4 regions of the Serratia sp. CoH_134_PS_4 genome follow, and region 2 is predicted to be linked to each of the others. Evidence: predicted binding sites of a transcription regulator. Region 2 holds the regulator's gene; each other region holds the start of a gene.

What was found. Region 2 encodes PurR, which represses purine synthesis genes. Its sites were predicted from a motif close to CANGCAAACGTTTGCNTG; they were not measured.
Region 1: a site for PurR is predicted at 1,962-1,979, ahead of AC2FCQ_RS04585 (nucleoside-specific channel-forming protein Tsx). Genes of this name have one in related genera too.
Region 3: a site for PurR is predicted at 1,796-1,813, ahead of pyrD (quinone-dependent dihydroorotate dehydrogenase). Genes of this name have one in related genera too.
Region 4: a site for PurR is predicted at 1,966-1,983, ahead of carA (glutamine-hydrolyzing carbamoyl-phosphate synthase small subunit). Genes of this name have one in related genera too.

Annotation. Positions count from the first base shown of each region.
Region 1 is NZ_JBXWKI010000001.1:992,236-995,827, reverse strand. It holds gene AC2FCQ_RS04600 (APC family permease) at 1-420, shown strand, start outside; gene yddG (aromatic amino acid DMT transporter YddG) at 513-1,406, shown strand; gene AC2FCQ_RS04590 (hypothetical protein) at 1,479-1,751, shown strand; gene AC2FCQ_RS04585 (nucleoside-specific channel-forming protein Tsx) at 2,143-3,024, shown strand; gene AC2FCQ_RS04580 (hypothetical protein) at 3,079-3,258, opposite strand.
Region 2 is NZ_JBXWKI010000001.1:854,801-858,392, reverse strand. It holds gene punC (purine nucleoside transporter PunC) at 1-546, opposite strand, end outside; gene punR (DNA-binding transcriptional activator PunR) at 670-1,614, shown strand; gene purR (HTH-type transcriptional repressor PurR) at 1,611-2,636, opposite strand; gene cydH (cytochrome bd-I oxidase subunit CydH) at 2,961-3,050, shown strand; gene sodB (superoxide dismutase [Fe]) at 3,104-3,592, opposite strand, start outside.
Region 3 is NZ_JBXWKI010000012.1:147,536-151,127, forward strand. It holds gene ssuD (FMNH2-dependent alkanesulfonate monooxygenase) at 1-61, opposite strand, end outside; gene AC2FCQ_RS18630 (sulfonate ABC transporter substrate-binding protein) at 78-1,043, opposite strand; gene ssuE (NADPH-dependent FMN reductase) at 1,069-1,647, opposite strand; gene pyrD (quinone-dependent dihydroorotate dehydrogenase) at 1,907-2,917, shown strand; gene AC2FCQ_RS18645 (cell division protein ZapC) at 3,091-3,592, shown strand, end outside.
Region 4 is NZ_JBXWKI010000010.1:67,160-70,751, reverse strand. It holds gene carB (carbamoyl-phosphate synthase large subunit) at 1-579, opposite strand, end outside; gene carA (glutamine-hydrolyzing carbamoyl-phosphate synthase small subunit) at 594-1,742, opposite strand; gene dapB (4-hydroxy-tetrahydrodipicolinate reductase) at 2,213-3,034, opposite strand; partial or broken gene AC2FCQ_RS16425 (glycosyltransferase) at 3,404-3,592, opposite strand, start outside.

The sequences.
Region 1 (3,592 bases), 140 kb from region 2:
GGGCGCGATAACGTGTTCCCGGAAAAGTATTTTGGCTATATCCATCCGAAGTGGCGCACGCCGTCGTTGAACGTGCTGTTGGTTGGGCTGGTGGCGTTGTCTGCGCTGTCATTCGATCTGGTCACGGCCACGGCATTGATCAACTTTGGTGCACTGGTGGCTTTCACCTTCGTCAATTTGTCGGTGATCAGTCATTTTTATATCCGCGAGGGCCGCAACAAAACGTGGAAAGACCATTTCAATTATCTGTTCCTGCCGTTGGTGGGGGCTCTGACGGTGGGCGTACTTTGGTTGAATCTGGAAAAAAGCTCGCTAACCATGGGACTGATTTGGGCCGCTCTGGGCTTTGGTTACCTGGTGTATCTCACCCGGCGTTTCCGCCAGCCACCTCCGCAGTTTGAGCGACAACCGCAGCAATAACCCAAGCCAGGCGGGGACGCCCGCCTTTCTTTTTTTTCCTGTGGGCAGTAGAGTGAAAATCCTGATAAAAAATAACCTATTGGATTTCATCGATGCCCTCTTTCCCCGTCCAGTATAGAGCCACATTACTCGGCCTGTTAGCGATCTTGCTGTGGAGCAGCGTTGTCGGCCTGATACGTAGCGTTAGCGAGGGGCTGGGGCCTATTGGCGGTGCGGCGATGATTTACAGCGTCAGCGCGATTTTTTTGCTGCTGGTGCTGCGGCTGCCAAATTTTCGCCATTTCCCGCGAGCCTATCTGATCCTCGGTAGCCTGTTGTTTGTCAGCTATGAGATCTGTCTGTCACTGTCACTGGGCTACGCGAATACCCGCTTGCAAGCCATTGAGGTTGGGATGATCAACTATCTCTGGCCTTGTTTTACCGTGCTGATGGCGCTGGTATTCAACGGGCAAAAAGCCAAATGGTGGCTGGTGCCAGGGTTGTTGCTGTCATTATTCGGTATCGGCTGGATCATGAGCGGCGAGGGCGGTTGGTCACCGGCGCAAATGCTGGAAAATGTGCGTAGCAATCCGCTGAGCTATTCGCTGGCGTTTGCTGGCGCGGTGATTTGGGCACTGTATTGCAATCTGACCAAGAAAATTGCGCAGGGTCAAAACGGTGTCGTGCTGTTTATTACGCTGACCGCCGTGGCGTTATGGCTGAAGTACGCGTTTAGCGCCGAAAGCGGCATGCAATTTACCCTTCCCGTGACCTTGACGCTGCTATGTGCGGGTATCGCGATGGGGGCGGGCTACGCGGCGTGGAACGTCGGTATTCTGCATGGCAATATGACGTTATTGGCGACGGTGTCCTATTTTACGCCGGTGTTGTCAGCGGTATTTGCCGCCCTCGTGCTGGAGACTGCGCTGACGGCCAATTTTTGGCAGGGGGTGGTGATGGTCACGTTGGGCTCATTAGTGTGCTGGCGGGCAACCCGAGGAAATTAACGGAAATTATCAACCGATTGTCCGATGTTGGACTAGAATCTAACTAGCGATTCTGCATGAAGGAACATGAAAATGAGAGACGATATCCAATTCATTCAGCAGCCAGTTATTGATGATGAAAGCTATATGCGCGGTGATACCGTGCGACTGACCACGGCTAATTTGCGCCACGAATACCAACTGGATGTCAGTATTTTGCGTCGCGAAGGCAAGTTGATTGTGGGGTCGGTGATCGCTGCCGCACCCAAAGTGGATATTCCACCCAAAGAGTGGGAGATCGCACCTGGGCAGGAGGTAGTTTTCCGTCAGGAGAATATCGCGAAAGCTCTGCCCGCCGTTAACTGAAGTTTGACCAGCGGGGGCTATTCCCCGTTTATCACCGTAGATTTCCCCAAAATGCCAGCGTTAATAGCGCTGGCATTTTCATTTTGGCGACAGACCTGGTTACGTTTTCGTGTTGAACATAATTGGCACAAAAACTGCTTAAAAATTTACCGGGCATGACAAAAATCACAGCGATCGTGAATTTTCATGAAACATAATTTGACAAATGTGAACGCAATCGATTACCTATTCGCAAAATGCATAACTGGATCACAGATTCTTACACCCAGTGATTTCTATAATGCGCGCGTCGCCCGAGAGTTTGTAAGCGGAGGCAACGCCAGGTGTCGTCAGACTCATTGTCATCTTTTCTAACGGGCAGGAAATGGCCCTTTAAGCATGTGGTAATAAAATGAAAAAAATAGCTCTCGCAGCAGGTGTACTGCTCGCAGCGTCTTACAGTGCATCTTCAATGGCTGATAGCAAAGACAGCCAATACGTTTCAGATTGGTGGCACCAGAGCGTTAACGTGGTAGGCAGCTACCACACCCGTTTCGGACCTCAGTTGAACAACGACGTCTACCTGGAGTATGAAGCCTTCGCTAAAAAAGATTGGTTCGACTTCTATGGCTACGTTGACGTACCTAAGTTCTTCGGCGTTGGTAACACGCCGGATCGTGGCATCTGGGACAAAGGTTCACCGATGTTTATGGAGATTGAACCGCGCTTCTCCATCGACAAACTGACCGGTACCGATCTGAGCTTCGGCCCGTTCAAAGAATGGTACTTTGCTAACAACTACATCTATGACCTGGGCCACAATGCCGATGGTCGCCAGAATACCTGGTACATGGGTCTGGGTACCGACATCGACACCGGTCTGCCGATGAGCCTGTCGATGAACATCTATGCAAAATACCAGTGGGAAAACTACCAGGCTGCCAACGAAAACAGCTGGGATGGTTACCGCTTCAAAGTGAAATACTTTGTGCCGTTGACCCAACTGTGGGGTGGCAATCTGAGCTACATCGGCTTTACCAACTTTGACTTTGGTTCCGATCTGGGCAAAGACAGCAATTGGACCGACGGTACCGGCAAGCAAGTGCGTACCAGTAACTCAATTGCTTCCAGCCATATCTTGGCGTTGAATTACGATCACTGGCACTACTCGTTTGTTGCCCGTTATTTCCATAACGGTGGCCAGTGGCAGGATGGGGCTGATATCGGCACTCCGCAGGGCCCAATTAAATCCACCGGTTGGGGTTACTACCTGGTAGCCGGTTATAACTTCTGATTTTCCGTGGTGTCAGAAACAGAAAACCCCGCTTTGGCGGGGTTTTTTTTGTCATCACTGCGCAGGTTCACCCGGCAAATGTCTTACCGGCATAAATAATCGTCCTTTGATTACATGGCATTCATTATTGATCCAGTTGATGATTTGTTCACGGCTCACGCCTTCAGATTGCGCGTAGCGGTGAAGATCGCCATTAAAGTGCTGTGTGATGTATTCCATGAGGGTCATTTGCATGTCTTTTGCTCCTGAACGCCCGTCAGTTGCCACCTGGCCATTGCGGGAGGTTAAGGTTTCTCAGACGCCGAATTTAAAGTATTGGCAACTAAATCTCAACAAAAAGCACTGGTGTGGTGCATTTGATGTCAGTTTTATAGCAAAAAGAATCCCGCACGGAGTGGCGGGAAGTATTCCGAATTATCACTTTGGGTGATGAAAAATAATTTGAGGTGCGACGAAAAAGAGCAGATTCACTCTTTTTTGTGACCCCCACAAACTACGACAAGGCTTATTTCTCTGCAAGAAAAATCTCAGTCAAATCATTCGGTTTTATCGAGTTATTTTGCAGTGG
Region 2 (3,592 bases):
TTCTTTCAGCAGTAATGTCGGCAGTAATAAAACAACGGTGATGCCCAGCAGCACGGCGAAAATGGCGCGCCAACCCATGTGGTTTAACAGCCATGCCCCGACCAGCGGTGCCAATGCCGGGGAAAGTGCCACCAGTGGCATGATGGTGGCGAAAACGCGGTTTGCCTTACCTTCACGATAACGGTCAATGACGAGCGCTTGCCAGGTGACCGCGGCGGAACAGACCCCAATCGCCTGGATAAAACGCAGCGACCAGAGCTGAACGGCATTCTCTACCCACAACATCCCCAGGCAGCCCAAGGCAAACAGGGCCAGACCAATCAACAGCACGGGCTTACGGCCAAGGTGATCGGAAAGCGGACCCCAGAGCAATTGTGCAAAGGCAAAGCCGGCCAGGAAGATACTCAAACTGGCGCTGATCGCCCCGGCAGAGATTTGCAGGTCTTGTTGCATCACGCCAAAAGCGGGCAAGTACATGTCGGTAGCCAGGTAACCCAGCATACTCAGGCCGGCAAGATAGAACATAAAGCCAAAGGAATTTCGCATGGTATTTCTCGTTAATATTTTATTGTCGCAGGTTTTTAGCGCCGGCAAGTGTATCCGGCTGGATCTCTGCTTGTGAAACGGTAATATTTGCAAAGTGCTGTTAAAAAAATTGAAGGCAAAGCCATGTGGTCTGAATATTCTCTTGATGTAGTGGATGCGGTCGCCCGAACCGGCAGTTTCAGCGCAGCGGCGCAGGAGTTGCATCGGGTACCTTCGGCGGTCAGTTATACCGTGCGGCAACTTGAGCAATGGCTGGCGGTACCGCTGTTTGAGCGCCGTCATCGCGACGTGGAACTGACGCCTGCCGGCGTGCTATTTATTCAGGAGGCGCGCGGTGTCATCAAAAAAATGCTCGACACGCGTCGGCAGTGTCAGCAGGTGGCCAACGGCTGGCGTGGCCAGTTGAAAATTGCCGTAGATATTATCGTCAAGCCTCAACGTTGCCGTCAGTTGGTGTTGGACTTTTATCGGCATTTTCCTGACGTTGAATTATTGGTTCAGCCAGAAGTGTTCAATGGCGTCTGGGATGCGTTGGTGGATGGGCGTGCTGATATGGCGATAGGTGCGACACGGGCCGTACCGGTCGGCGGTGGGTTTGCCTTTCGCGATATGGGCGATATGCGTTGGTTGTGTGTGGCCAGCCCGCAACATCCACTGGCGGCTCAGGATGGGTTGTTAAACGATGATCAGCTACGGCCTTTCCCATCGCTCTGTCTGGAGGATACCTCACGCAATCTCCCCAAGCGGGTCACCTGGACGTTGGATAACCAGCGGCGCTTGGTGGTGCCGGACTGGTCGTCGGCGGTGGATTGCCTGTGCGCCGGATTGTGTGTCGGGATGATGCCTGCGCATCAGGTCTTGCCGTTAGTACAACGTGGCGAGCTGGTGGCGTTACAGTTGCAGGAGCCGTTCCCAGCCAGCCCTTGTTGCCTGACGTGGCAGCAAAATACGCCTTCTCCGGCGATGGCCTGGCTGTTGGACTATTTAGGGGACAGTGAAACGTTGAATCAGGAATGGTTAAGCGAAGTGACGCCGGAAACCGCAGTGGCTTCCGGCCCGAATGACTAGCGGCGGTAATCGATGAACGGGCCGTCAGCAACCGAACGGCGCTCAACCAACTTGGGATGCACCTCAATCACCTGTGATTCTTCACGCTTGCTGATGATGCGATCCAACAACATGGTGAATGCCATCTCACCCAAACGCTCTTTGGGCTGATGAATAGTGGTCAGCGCCGGGGTGAAATAGCGCGCATTGCGCACGTTATCGTAGCCAATGACCGAGATGTCTTGAGGCACGCGTAGCCCAAGCTCATCGGCGGCGCAGATAGCCCCCATTGCCATAATATCGCCACCACAGAATACCGCTGTCGGACGCTGTTTCTGCGACAGTATCTGGTGCATGGCCTTGTAGCCGGATTCTGGCTCAAAGTCACCCTGGACGATCCACTCGTCGCGCACGTCGATATGGGCTTCCTCCATCGCTTTTAAGAAGCCCTGATGGCGCCCGCCCCCTGTATTACGTGACAGTTGGCCGGGAATGGCGCCGATATCGCGGTGTCCGCGTTCGATCAGATAGCGCCCAGCCAGATAGCCACCTTCGAACGCATTATCAATGATGGTATCAGTAAAATCACCGCGTGCGGCGCCCCAGTCCATGACAACCATTGGGATGTTGCGGTAATCTTCCAGCATGCCAAGCAATTGGTCCGGATATTCTGAACACATCACCAACAAGCCATCGACGCGCTTTTGCGCCAGCATTGCCAGATAGGCACGCTGTTTGTCCAAATTGTTGTGCGAGTTACACAGTATCAGCGTATAGCCTTTGCTATAGCAGCTGTTTTCTACCGCTTCGATCACTTCAGCAAAGTAGGGCGCTTCACTGGAGGTTGCCAGCAGGCCAATCGATTTGGTGTGATTGACCTTCAGACTGCGCGCCACTGCGCTGGGTGAATAATGCAGCTCTTTAATTGCGGCACTCACGGCCGCTTTAGTCTCTTCGGCGACGAAACGAGTCTTATTGATGACGTGCGAAACGGTGGTGGTGGAAACGCCAGCGCGTTTGGCCACATCTTTAATCGTTGCCATGTAAAGAATGACTCCTGAACTCACATGTTGCAGTATGTAAGTGTGATGTTAATCGTTTGCCTGCGTAGATCCTTCTCCAAAGAAGCGAAAACTGAGTTTTTAGTGTGTTGAAGTCGTCAGCGCTTGGTCAGGAGGGGCATTTTTGCCGGTACACAGTTGTGAACTGCGAATTTTGTCCCATATTGAGCAAAAGGGGAAGAGGTAATCGGTATTATAAACCGGGAAATGATAACAAGATTTTATTGGCCAACTGTGTGAAAATGGTTTGACGCATTAATTGTGTGCCTTTTATCCTTGGGAAAACCAATCTGAAAAGGAGTTGTAATGGATACCGATCTGAAAATGTCACTGTTCACCACTGTCTGTGCGCTGGCCGTGATTATTGCTTTTAGCTTCACTGCAGCATTGAACTGATCCCCGAAGTAAAAACAGGCGCCGCTTCGTGCGCCTGTTTGCCTTATCCCACGCTATGCCAGGTTTTTCTCCACAAATGCCCAGTTAACCAGCGCCCAGAAGTTCTCCAGGTAAGTCGGGCGGGCGTTGCGGTAATCGATGTAGTAGGCGTGTTCCCACACGTCGACAGTCAGCAAGGGTTTATCTTCACCGGTCAGCGGCGTGCCCGCGTTCGACGTGCTGACAATGGCCAGCGAGCCGTCAGTCCTCTTCACCAGCCAGGTCCACCCGGCGCCAAAGTTTTTGATTGCAGCATCGCTGAATTGTTCTTTAAAGGCAGCGAAAGAACCAAACGCCTGATTGATAGCAGCAGCCAATGCGCCCTGAGGCTCACCGCCGCCCTGTGGCGATAAGCAGTGCCAATAGAAGGTGTGGTTCCATACCTGAGCGGCGTTGTTGAAAATGCCGCCGCTGGACGCCTTGATAATCGCCTCCAAAGACAACCCGTCAAACTCGCTGCCTTTCAGCAAATTGTTCAGGTTGACCACATAGGCGTTGTGATG
Region 3 (3,592 bases), on a different contig from region 2:
TACTGCCCAGATAGTGGCCGTCACCATGAGTGGGTAAAAACCAGAATACGTTCAGGCTCATTGTAGGTTCTCCTAAATTATTGTGCGTTTGGGTGCCAGATGCGCTGAGAAATGTCGACTTTCACGGGCACCAAATGATTGGCATAAAACAGATCGGCAGTTTGCTGCTGAGCGGCAATGGTGTGTGCGTCCAAAGGCTTAATCGACGTCGGCGGGCGGTGATCCAGATAGGCGGAGATCACTTTCTCCGGCAGGCCCATCGCGTTTGCCAACAGTGTGACGCTTTGCGCCCGATCGCTGCGGGTCAGTGCATCGGCCTGTGTCAGTACATCGAGCACGTGTTGAATGAACGGCCCGTTAGCTTCGGCATAAGGGCGCACGGCAAGGTAGAACGAGCCGGTTTGATTAAGGTCGGTACCGTCACCCAGTACTCGCACGCCACCCTGCAACAAGGCAGCGGAATAGTACGGGTCCCAAATGGTCCAGGCATCGACGTTACCTTGTTGGAAGGCGGCGCGGGCATCTGCGGGAGTCAGATAGATAGGCTGAATATCGGTGAATTTCAGCCCTGCTTTTTGTAGTGAGCGCAACAGCAAATTGTGGGAGCTGGAACCCTTCTGAAAAGCGACTTTACGGCCCTTCAGATCCGCGACGGTTTTGATTGGGCTGTTTTCCGGCACCAGGATCACTTCCGCCTTGGGCTTTGGTGGTTCCACACCGACATACAGCAGGTCTGCACCGGCGGCCTGGGCGAATATCGGTGGAATATCCCCCGTACTGCCTAAATCGATGCTGCCCACGTTCAGCGCTTCGAGCATTTGCGGACCGGCGGGGAATTCGATCCAACTGATTTTGGTATGGGGAAACCGTTGTTCCAACAGGTTGTGGGACTTAGCCAATACCAGGCTAATCGATCCTTTTTGGTAGCCGATGCGGAATTGTGCCGGATCCTGAGCGTTGGCCGTATTGATCCACGCCAGTGAGATAATGCCTGCCAATGCGCTGGTACCCAGCCAACGTCCCAGAGAAGAAAGTCGTTTCATGCGTATTTCCTTATATGCTGTGCTGTCAGGCGGTTTGGCGTGCAAGCAGGGTCGGGGAGATCTTTACCCTTGGGGGTTTACGGCGACCGAGGGCCAGATAAAAGCTTTCCAAGGCCTCCTCCAATCGGGCTGCCAGGTTCTCGGACAGGGTGACCTTTTCACCGTCCAGCACGATCTGGCTGTCATCGGCAAACACCCCGTGCAACACCTCCTGAGCTTTCAATGCCGCCAGCACGGGTTTTAAGGCGTAATCCACTGCCAACATATGGCCAATGGAACCGCCGGTGGCTAGGGGCAATACCACCTTATGGTCCAGCGCGCGTTCGGGCAGCAGGTCCAGCAGTGTTTTCAGTGCACCGGAAAATGATGCTTTATACACTGGCGTAGAGACCAGCAGGCCATCAGCCTGCGCCAGTTGCTCAGTGAAGGCTTTGATTGCGGGGCTGTTAAAGTTGGCATACAGCAAATCTTCGGCATCAAAGTCGTGCAGGGTGTAGGGGATCACTTCCACGCCTTGCTGTTGTAACCAACTTTTACTCAGGGAAAGCAGTGCCGCTGATCGTGATGGGATACGAGGACTGCCGGCCAGTGATATAACGCGCATTGCCACTCCTTATAACTAAAAGTTAGGTTTAATGAGTAAATTATCGAGAAGTGTTTTAAACCTATCAGCAAAAGGGCGGGTTACTTAAATCTCATTTTTTGATTTTGATATGCGCAAATACGGATTGGCGGTGATTTGAACCCTGGCGAGGGAAAACGGTTGCGTAAAAAACGCTTTTTTTGCTTTTAATCAATTCCAATTGGGCAGGGGATACCGGATAATACGCCCCCGGTTTGCAACCGGGAAATCAGGAGAGTACATGTACTACCCCCTCATCAGAAAAGCGCTGTTCCAGCTCGATCCCGAGCGTGCGCATGAATTGACTTTTCAACAGCTTCGCCGTGTTACCGGCACCCCGTTAGAATTCCTTATTCGTCAGGCAGTGCCGACCAAGCCGGTAAGCTGCATGGGGCTCTCTTTTAAAAACCCATTGGGTTTGGCCGCCGGTCTGGATAAAGACGGTGAATGTATCGATGCCTTCGGTGCTATGGGTTTTGGCTTTGTCGAAGTCGGGACTGTGACGCCGCGCCCGCAGTCGGGGAATGATAAACCGCGTCTGTTCCGCGTTGTGGAAGCTGAAGGGTTGATCAACCGCATGGGCTTTAATAACCAGGGTGTTGATAATCTGGTTGAAAACGTTAAGAAATCTCATTTCGGCGGTATTCTGGGGATTAATATTGGCAAGAATAAAGATACCCCGGTTGAGCAAGGAAAAGACGATTATCTGATCTGTATGGATAAAGTGTATCCGTATGCCGGTTATATCGCGATCAACATTTCGTCACCCAATACTCCGGGATTACGTTCTTTACAGTACGGAGACGCGTTGGACGATCTTCTGGCCGCGATTAAAAATAAGCAGCAGGAATTGCATGCGCGCCATCACAAATATGTGCCAGTCGCTGTTAAGATCGCACCGGATCTTTCTGAAGAAGAATTGATCCAAATAGCCGACAGTTTGGTTCGCCATAATATCGATGGTGTGATCGCGACCAATACCACCTTGGATCGAAAATTGATCCAGGGGCTGAATTATTGCGAGCAAATGGGGGGCCTAAGTGGTCGTCCATTACAAGCGAGCAGCACCGACGTGATCCGCCGTTTGTCACACGAATTGCAAGGGCGTTTGCCGATCATTGGTGTTGGCGGAATTGATTCCCTGATGGCGGCACGTGAAAAAATGGCAGCTGGGGCTTCCTTGGTGCAAATTTATTCCGGATTTATCTTCAAAGGTCCGCGCCTGATTAAAGATATCGTTAACTACATCTAATATTTTTCCTTTCATTTTCGGCCGGGGGTTTATTTCTTCTCCCGGCTCGTCTATATTTTGTCCACTAGCATAAATATCGTTCGCGGAATTATCCGATGTTTAAGCGATTTTAGCGGTGATAAAATCACCTTTTAGGTAAATACAGCGTGGCATGGGCAGCAGAAGGATAAGAGATGAAGATAAAACCTGACGATAATTGGCGTTGGTATTTTGACGCCGAGCACGATCGGCTAATGCTGGATTTAGCTAATGGTATGATCTTTCGTTCGCGTTTCCCTGCCAAAATGTTAACGCCTGATGCTTTCGATGAATGCTCTTTTTGCGTGGATGATGCGGCGCTTTATTTTAATTATGAAGAGCAGTGTAAACAGATAAAACTCAGCCACGAGCAACGTGCAGAACTGGTATTAAATGCCCTGGTGGCTTATCGGTTCTTGAAACCCTTGATGCCGAAAAGCTGGCATTTTTCTCAGCAACATTATCCGTTGCAACCCAAGAATGGTGAGCTTGCGGCGGTGAAGGTGATGGAAAGCGGCGTTGAAGCCCGCCTGCTGGTGGTAGAAGCCGGCGATAACGCCAGCCTGTGCTTGCTGGCACAAAACCAACTTTCAGTTGCAGGTCGCACCATGGTCCTGGGCGATGCCATCAAAGTCATGCACGATAGACTTAAACCCT
Region 4 (3,592 bases), on a different contig from region 2:
TTCGCAGATCTCTTCGAACTCTTCGCGGTTATAAGCGATGCCGCCACCGGTGCCACCCATAGTAAAGGAAGGGCGGATGATGCATGGGAAGCCAACGTCAGCGGCAACTGCCAGCGCTTCTTCCATGTTGTGTGCGATGCCTGAACGCGCGGTGTCCAGACCGATTTTCTTCATTGCCACGTCAAAACGGCGACGGTCTTCCGCTTTATCGATCGCATCAGCGGTCGCGCCAATCATGGTCACGCCAAACTCGGCCAGTACGCCTTGACGTTCCAGCTCCAGCGCACAGTTCAGTGCAGTCTGGCCGCCCATGGTCGGCAGCACGGCGTCTGGACGCTCTTTCTCGATAATTTTACGCACCACTTCCCAGTGAATTGGCTCGATGTAGGTCGCATCAGCCATTTCCGGGTCAGTCATGATCGTGGCCGGGTTGGAGTTCACCAGAATGACCCGGTAACCCTCTTCGCGCAGCGCTTTACACGCCTGAGCACCCGAGTAGTCGAACTCACACGCCTGACCGATAACAATCGGGCCAGCGCCGAGGATCAGGATGCTTTTTATATCAGTACGTTTTGGCATTTTTTTGCTCCTGATTATTTGGCGTTAGAACGGTAAGTCTCGATCAATTCGATAAAGTGATCGAACAGCGGCGCGGCATCGTGTGGGCCCGGGCTGGCTTCAGGGTGACCCTGGAAGCTAAACGCTGCTTTATCGGTGCGGTGAATGCCCTGCACCGTGTGGTCAAACAAGGATTTGTGCGTGATGCGCAGTTCGGCCGGCAAGTTATTTTCGTCCACTGCAAAACCGTGGTTCTGGGCGGTAATCATGACGCAGTCGTTATCCAGGTCTTTCACCGGGTGGTTGCCGCCGTGGTGACCAAGCTTCATCTTCACGGTTTTTGCGCCGCTCGCCAGTGCCAGCAACTGATGACCGAGGCAGATGCCGAACACCGGAATGTCGGTCTCCAGGAACTGTTTAATCGCAGTGATAGCGTAATCACATGGCTCTGGGTCGCCAGGGCCGTTGGACAAGAAAATGCCGTCCGGATTCATCTTCAAGACTTCATCTGCCGGCATCTGTGCGGGTACTACCGTCAGGCGGCAACCGCGATCCACCAGCATGCGCAGGATGTTACGCTTGGCGCCGTAATCATATGCCACGACGTGGAATGGCAGTTCAGAGGCTGCTTTGGCTTCCGGCAGTTCGCCTTCCAGTGTCCAGCTCCCCTGCTGCCAGCTGTAAGCTTCCTGAGTGGTCACTTCTTTGGCCAGATCCATGCCTTTTAGACCCGGGAAGGCTTTGGCCTTCGCTAATGCCAGAGCGGCATCCGGCGTGTCAGCGGCGATGATGCAACCGTTCTGTGCACCCTTTTCACGCAGCAGACGAGTCAGCTTGCGGGTATCAATATCGGCAATCGCCACAATGTTATGGCGCTTCAGGTAATCAGACAGACCTTCTTCGTTGCGGTAGTTGCTGGCAATCAGTGGGAGGTCACGAATGACGAGGCCTTGGGCGTGTACTGCGGAGGATTCTTCGTCGGAAGCATTGGTGCCGACATTGCCGATATGGGGATAAGTAAGAGTAACGATCTGGCGGGAGTAGGAAGGATCAGTGAGGATTTCTTGATAACCGGTCATCGACGTATTGAAGACCACTTCCCCCACTGCCGTACCCTCTGCCCCGATGGCCCGACCGTGGAATTGGGTTCCGTCTTCGAGAACCAATAGCGCTGACTTAATCAAAACACCCTCCAAGGAATAATCAATCACAATATTTGCATATTAATTCAGATATCGCGATCTAAATCAATGCAAAAACCGCCCTCAAGGTCAATTTTTGGCAAATTGGGCGCATTTTAATGATGAGTGCTCCGCTTGTCTACCCAAAGCGCCATTTTTTCTCTTATTTTTGCACTTCTCGGCGTTTAATAGCCCCAGCAGCCATAAAAACACCGCTAAACTCGGGCTGGTAAACGGTTGCGGGATGGGATGACAAAAAATTGCACTAGCGACGCTAAAATACGGGGTTTAAAACATCATCAAAGCCTATTATGGATGAAATAACCCATTAAAACACACATAAAAACACATCAAGAACACAGAAATAATCTAAACCATCATTTTCAGTGTTAAAAAAAAGGACAATAAAATTATTGTCCTTTAATCATATAATTATGATTAATACAACCACATCACGATGGTGTATAAATTAATTACAACTGGTCAAGACCCAGTACATCACGCATATCAAACAGGCCTTTATCACGCTTACTTAACCAAATAGCGGCCTTAACTGCTCCACTGGCAAAAGTCATACGACTGGAGGCTTTGTGGGTAATTTCTACCCGCTCGCCAATGTCGGCAAACATGGCAGTGTGTTCACCGACAATGTCGCCAGCGCGGATAGTGGCAAAGCCGATGCTTTTTGGGTCACGTTCGCCGGTATAACCTTCACGTGCATACACGGCGCACTCTTTAAGATCACGCCCCAGCGCACCGGCAATCGCCTCCCCCATCGCCAACGCAGTCCCCGACGGGGCATCCACCTTGTGGCGATGATGCGCTTCAACAATTTCAATGTCGGTATAATCCCCCATCACCTGGGCTGCTTTTTCCAACAGTTTCAGCACCAGATTAACGCCCACGCTGAAGTTAGCGGCAAACACGATGCCAATCTGCTCGCCAGCGGCGCGGATGGCATCTTTGCCCGCATCATCAAAACCGGTGGTGCCTATCACGATAGCTTTTTTGTGTTCGACACAGAAAGCCAGATACGCCAGGGAGCTTTCCGGACGAGTGAAGTCGATCAGAATATCAAAATCACCGACAACGCTTTCCAGGCTGTCGCTCACGGCCACGCCCAACTTGCCTATGCCTGCCAGCTCACCCGCATCAACACCGATCAGACTTGAACCCGGGCGTGAAATCGCCGCACCCAGTACCACGCCAGGCACCTGTTGTACCGCCTGGATCAATTGACGGCCCATGCGGCCGCCGGAACCCGCAATCGCAATGCGGATTTGTGAATCAGTCATACATGCTCTCTTGTCATTGTGATATCAGCACCCGAGATAATTCAGAGCGACACCCAGGCCGCAAAGGCGCGTTTCCCGATGAACGTACTCTTACGGGTGATCGAACGCAGCCAACACAGATGCCACTTCAAATATGATGGGGATATGGGTTCAGGTTAACTGCCACACCTTATCACCACCAGAGGATTCATTTCATAATTAGAAAATTATGATATTGGCTGCTTTTCATCAGTAATGCTGTCAATAGGTTAACATTCGCTGCAATACACGCCAATTCAGGGTGATACATAATCATGCAGTTTTGACTGGTTGAATCTGCATAAAAAAAGGCACCACGAAGGGTGCCTAAGAGGTGATAAGACGGGCTGCTTAACCGGTTAAGGCCGCCACTTCCTCGGCGATTGCCGCCAGCGCATCATGGCGCGCATAGTCGGCCTGGACCAGCGCCGCACGCTGTCGATACAGCGGCTGTACCAGGATCTGTTGTACGGCCTGCCTCAGCTGTGCTTCATCTGGAGTGCTGGTATGCAGGTTTATCCCACATCCCGCAGCGACCAC